Regions from separate parts of the Clostridium sp. FP1 genome, predicted to be linked through region 1. Evidence: a T-box and tRNA genes for the amino acid it is inferred to sense, from the RefSeq annotation. Region 1 holds a T-box; the other holds one or more tRNA genes.
What was found. The T-box of region 1 lies ahead of G9F70_RS03950 (methionine--tRNA ligase). A T-box ahead of a tRNA ligase gene usually reads a tRNA of that ligase, here a tRNA-Met.

Region 1 (3,184 bases):
ATAATAATATATTACAATCTTATAAATACATTGTCAATACATTTTTGGAAATTATTATTTAATTTGGTTATTTATAAATTATTTTCTATACTTCTATTTTATACTTTCCTTTAACATATTTAACTCTTAATCAATTAGTTTTTTATCTAATCTTTGAAACAATATTTCAAACTCCCCTATAACAATATTAACTTTCAAATCAACGCTTCTCGAGTTATTAACATCACATCCTAACCAAGTTTTTACCTTATGCGAAGATGAAGGCAAAAATGGATTTAATAGATTTGCTATATTTATTATTGAAAATAAACAATTATAAATACTGTCACTACACTCGTCATTATTGCTATTAACAGTAATCCATGGTTTTTTCTCATCAAAATATTTATTTATACTTCTAATAAACTCAAATACCTCTTCAATAGCTGTTTTTAAATTTCCTTTCTCAATACTGCTACCCACACTTTTATATAGCTGCTCTACATTTCTTCTAATTTCTTCATTTACAATTTCATTTGGAATTATATTATTAAAATATTTCTTAACAAATACTAAAGTTCTATTAACTAAATTTCCATAAGCACCTAACAATTCACCATTATTATTATTTATAAATTCTCTCCATGAAAAATCTGCATCTCTTTTCTCAGGAGCATTTGCTATAAAAAAGTATCTTATCAAATCACTATTATATCTTTCAATAATATCTGATATCCATACAGCCCAATTATTACTAGTTGATATTTCTTGCCCTCAAGGGTTACATATTCACTAGATATAATTTTATCAGGCATTTTTTTATATCCTATACCACTTAAAAGCGCTGGAAGAATAATTGAATGAAAAGGTATATTGTCTTTTCCATGAATATAGTAAGAAATACTTTCACTCTTCCAAAACTTCGTAAAGTCTTTATTGTTTTCTTCTCCCCATTTTTTGCATGCAGTAAAATAACCTAACACAGCATCTATCCATACATAAACTTTTTTATCCTCGTAACCCTTAATTGGAATATCTATTCCTAAAGATAAATCCCTTGATATAGCTCTATCTTTTAATCCTTCATTCAAATATCTCTCTGTATTATTTACTGCATTTATTCTCCAATTCTCTTTAGAACTTTCTAAATGCTTTCTTATTTCACCTTCGAATTTTGACAACTTAAAATATAATTGTTTGGAAATTTTTACTATAGGCTCATTCCCACAAAGTTTACATACTCTTTCTGATAATTCTAAGGGTTCTAATAAACTTGAACAGTTATCACATTGATCCCCTCTAGCAATACTTTTGCAATGTGGACATATACCTTCTACATATCTATCCGGTAAAAATTGATTGCAATGTTCACAATAAAGTTGTTCTACTTCTTTTTCATAAATCAATCCTTTTTCGTATAAAAGCTTAATTAATATCTGAACCTCTTGTTTATGATATTCATCATCCGTTCTTGAATAACGATCATAAGAAAAATCTAATTTGTCAAAACAATATTTAAACTAGTGACCCATTTGCATAAGGCCATGCTCCTCCAATAAAAATATTCATGTAAAATACCTCCCTAATAATTTTTTTGCAAAATAAAAAACTCCCGAACCTAAGAAATAAATCTTAGGAACGAGAGTTAGACTTCGCGTTACCATCCTAATTCACCTATATTTCACAATATAGGCCTCATCAAGTACGTCACAACTACGTGATTATACTTTTGTCACTATAACGGGTGAACCCGTTGCAGCCTAAATTCTTAGAATTTCGGTGCACCGCTCCAAGGCCATTTTCTCCTTAATATCCTTTGCTCTTTCTCACCAACAAGAACTCTCTGTAAAAGTATTTTTAAAGGTACTTTCCTTTTCTTAACATTTATGAATAATATTTTATTAAATTTGATTATACGCTCATTCAATTGATTGTCAAGCTATAAACTTTACGTTTTTAATGAATTCAATGTAAAAATTTTTCAATTTCTTTTATTTCCTTTATTTTCCCCAAATTAACAAAAATATCGTCTATTGTTTCTATAGTAGCATTACTAATCTTTTCAACATATTCCTGTGGAATTTCTCCAAATAGTGAATTTAACACTTTTAATGCAGATTCTATTTTTGCTGTTTTTGTTGCTGCTTCTGCTACAACTGGATCATATAGTGTTTTAGTCATATCACTCACCTCTTCCTCAATTTTATTATCTATTCCATAATTTGTATTTAAATACTCAATTAAGTTTTGTACTGCTAATAACATTTTGTGCAAATCTTCGTCCAATATTTCGTTATTGCTATTCAATTCCTTAACCTCTTTTGCTACTAAAAATGCCATCTGTTTTGCTTTTTCTAAAATTATATTAATTTTCTCTTGTGAATTAGATTTGTATCTTGAAACTTTATCTAATTCCTTCCTAAACTTGAATATTTGAAGTGGTAGTAAGGGATATAGTTTTTTCTGTATTAATTCTTTGTCACTATATTGCCAATACTTCATAACCGCAACACTATAATCCACTTCTTTACCATTTGGAAAAACTATTTTTAGTTTTAGTTCATCCTCAATATTCGAATTTTCTTCTACAAATATAACTAACTGTTTTGGAAAATAAAAAACGTTTTTGTTTGTATTTGAAAGTTCTCTTGCCTTATTAAATCCATACTCAAACATTCTTATCGCCATGGTTGTATCATTCTTAGTTTGAAACTCTATATGATAATTGGCAGACGTTTCTTTATTGGTTAATAAATTTAAAAACAAATCACCTCTAATAAAATCATAATTTGAATTTTCTAAAGAAAACTCCCCATTCCCTACTAATATTTCTACTTCTTCACTACAATAATTTTCATCAAATATACTATTTAAAAATTCCAACAAAACTTTGTGTGATGTTGAAAATAATGATTTCAATACTTCATCTAATTTTACATGTTCTTTATTTTGTATCATCCATTCACCTTCTTTTTAATAATATTATACCATCTAAATCAAATAAACAAAATATTATATTAATCAAATTTAAACTACATTTAATGCACAATATTAAAATCTCATACAAAAACTAAGGCACGAGTCTTGTTCTATCTCTAGGAAAAAGAGATGCCTCTCTAACATTTTCAAGGCCTAATAATTGTGCTGTTATTCTCTCTAGTCCTATAGCAAGCCCTCCATGAATAGGCATTCCATATTTAAATAA
Region 2 (3,184 bases), 4.1 Mb from region 1:
TTTCCATAGAAGTATCTATTTGAATCTCAGAATTAAAATCTTCAACGATTTCTGAAACAGAATCCGCCATATTGCTAATCTGATTTGCTAAGAGCTCTCTACCTTCACTAAGTCTTGTTCTCCACATTTCATTTATAATATGCTTATTAACAATATCCTCTGTATTTTTAAGTAGAGCAGTTCGCTTTATACATTTTCTTTCAATTTCTTCTGGTACACTGTCGCTTTTTCTTTCAAAATTTTGGATTAATTCTTCAAATGCTGCGTATGTATAATGCAACTCTCTTTTCCAACACATAGACTTCATATTACAATCACTACACACCCTATCTGCAAGATTTTCAACTAAGGCACTACTTTTGCCCTTCATTGCCAATCTTTCATTATCCACTAAATTATTTAATATATCGGACATATTAGAAAGCACATCAGAAAAATTATTTAACCTTCCTACAAATGTATCTTTAATTTTATTTATATATCCTTGCTCAATATATTCCCTCTTTTTATCTGCGTTAAACTCTGTAGATAATTCCGCGTATACTTTTAATGGTATAAGCAAAAATATCACCGCTGCAAGCATTGCCTCGAATATTATAAACTCAGATCCTGTAATACAATATATTTTTATTATTGAAAAAGCTACTAGATAAGCTGCTGCACTTAGCCACTTTCCAGTTTCTTTAAACACACCTGCTATTAAGCCACAAATACCATACATTCCTATAAATATAATCATATTTTTAGAAGACATTCCTACAATAATACCCATAGCAACTCCAGATGCCGCACCAGCTCCACTTCCGTTTATATAAGCTATTATTATAACAAAAGCCAAACCTAAAACGTTTGTAATTGATATATTAAAAACACTGAGTCCCCAAGTTCCTGCTATAATTAGTGAACTTATAATTGACATACTTATTATTTCTTCGTTTGAAAATATATGCTTTGTTTTAATTTCCTTAAAGCATAAAAGACTGTAATCTAGAATAAAATATAAAGGAAAGATACATAAGACTAGAAACATTGCGTTTAAGAAAGCCATTAATCCACTTACCCTAATGATGAAAAAATTATAAATAAACAATTCAAATATAATAATGGCAAACATGCTAGCTAAAGCTCTAGTTTTCACTCTTATCTTATTAAAAATATTACTTAAAACAGCAATGGTAACTATTAATACTAAATATAATGGTAAATTTACTATGCTCTTGTATAAAGTGATATATCCTAAAAATGTACCACTAGCTGTAATTATAGAAATTTTTTTATTATTAATAAATATTGTCGCTATCAAAAAAGCTATACCAAATGGTGCCGTATTATTAATAAGTAGCACCCTGCTTATTAATAAACTTACTGTAAAATAAACAACTGCTCTAATAATTAAATTAATATTTAATTCATTTTTCTTTTGTACTTCCTCTTTTATCTTTTTAAGTCTTTGGTATGGAAATATATCAATACCGTATTGCATTTTACAAATCACCCACCTTTGTTAATTAGAACTTCATTATAGCAAAGGCTTTTGGAAATAATTGTCATAAGATGAGATGCTTATACATTTTTCATGAGACATTAATTTGTATAATTTTTACAATTAGATTTTACAATCTCCTATAATATAAAACAACCTACCATATTTATATAGCAGGTTTTAAAATATTAAATGAAGCTTGTCACTTCATGCCATTATTTATTTGAGGAAATTATATTTATATGTTTTTACTTGCGGATATATTAAATCATCATCTGCGATGCTGCAATATTAACGACTTCAGAAGGTGATTTAGACTCCCACTGAAGTTTTCTATTTATTATAGCTTGTAACTCCCACTTATAGAAATGGGAGACTTTCCTTCTGAAATGTCGTTAAAATTTAGCTTTATGTTTTTTTTATGAAATAAAAAAATAACTCATAAGTTTCCTTATGAGTTATGGTAGCGGAAATAGGACTTGAACCTACGACCCTTCGGGTATGAACCGAATGCTCTAGCCAGCTGAGCTATTCCGCCATGTTTGGTTGCGGGAGCAGGACTTGAACCTGCGACCTTCGGGTTATGAGCCCGACGAGCTACCAACTGCTCCATCCCGCGATATTTGGTGCTGAAGACCGGAATTGAACCGGTACGGTGTTTAACCACCGCAGGATTTTAAGTCCTGTGCGTCTGCCAGTTCCGCCACTCCAGCTTATTTGATTTTAGCATACTTGTTATGCTCGCATAGTCATTATGAAATTTTATTTAACCGACATATTCAGTAATTTAAAATTCATTGGTTGCGGGGACAGGACTTGAACCTGTGACCTTCGGGTTATGAGCCCGACGAGCTACCAACTGCTCCACCCCGCGACATTTGGTGCTGAAGACCGGAATCGAACCGGTACGGTGTTTAACCACCGCAGGATTTTAAGTCCTGTGCGTCTGCCAGTTCCGCCACTCCAGCTTATTTGATTTTAGCATACTTGTCATGCTCGCATAGTTATTATAAAATTTTATTTAACTGATATATTCAGTAATTTAAAATTTATTGGTTGCGGGGACAGGACTTGAACCTGTGACCTTCGGGTTATGAGCCCGACGAGCTACCAACTGCTCCACCCCGCGATATTAGTATTAAAAGTCTAAACCAAATCAATATCACGTTTAACTCTTGCAGGATAATAAGTCCTGTATTTTGTTAATTTTAATTTCTTGTGTTGATATAAGTTATTGTAAGACAATTATAACTATACACTTATCTGCTTAACATGTCAACTGTTTTTCATAAATCAAATTTAGATTTATAATGGTAATGGTAGCGGAAATAGGACTTGAACCTACGACCCTTCGGGTATGAACCGAATGCTCTAGCCAGCTGAGCTATTCCGCCATGTTTGGTTGCGGGAGCAGGACTTGAACCTGCGACCTTCGGGTTATGAGCCCGACGAGCTACCAACTGCTCCATCCCGCGATATTTGGTGCTGAAGACCGGAATCGAACCGGTACGGTGTTTAACCACCGCAGGATTTTAAGTCCTGTGCGTCTGCCAGTTCCGCCACTCCAGCTAACTTATTAACATACAAAGTGTTGCCTTGTAGCAACATTTTATATTATATATGATGTACAAACTATTGTCAACAACTTTTTGTTTTTTTTAAATAGGAACTAAAAACTTAGTTCCTAAAATTTTATTAATA

Region 2: it encodes a tRNA-Met, which carries the amino acid that the T-box ahead of G9F70_RS03950 (methionine--tRNA ligase) is inferred to sense. The anticodon was not compared.

What each region holds. Positions count from the first base shown of each region.
Region 1 is NZ_JAAMNJ020000001.1:779,209-782,392, reverse strand. It holds gene G9F70_RS03955 (hypothetical protein) at 127-462, opposite strand; partial or broken gene G9F70_RS03950 (methionine--tRNA ligase) at 613-1,433, opposite strand; T-box leader at 1,611-1,867, opposite strand; gene G9F70_RS03945 (hypothetical protein) at 1,945-2,937, opposite strand; gene aspS (aspartate--tRNA(Asn) ligase) at 3,050-3,184, opposite strand, start outside.
Region 2 is NZ_JAAMNJ020000001.1:4,897,754-4,900,937, forward strand. It holds gene spoIIE (stage II sporulation protein E) at 1-1,483, opposite strand, end outside; tRNA gene G9F70_RS23275 (tRNA-Met) at 1,945-2,021, opposite strand; tRNA gene G9F70_RS23280 (tRNA-Met) at 2,027-2,102, opposite strand; tRNA gene G9F70_RS23285 (tRNA-Leu) at 2,108-2,196, opposite strand; tRNA gene G9F70_RS23290 (tRNA-Met) at 2,282-2,357, opposite strand; tRNA gene G9F70_RS23295 (tRNA-Leu) at 2,363-2,451, opposite strand; tRNA gene G9F70_RS23300 (tRNA-Met) at 2,537-2,612, opposite strand; tRNA gene G9F70_RS23305 (tRNA-Met) at 2,801-2,877, opposite strand; tRNA gene G9F70_RS23310 (tRNA-Met) at 2,883-2,958, opposite strand; tRNA gene G9F70_RS23315 (tRNA-Leu) at 2,964-3,052, opposite strand; gene G9F70_RS23320 (S1 domain-containing RNA-binding protein) at 3,179-3,184, opposite strand, start outside.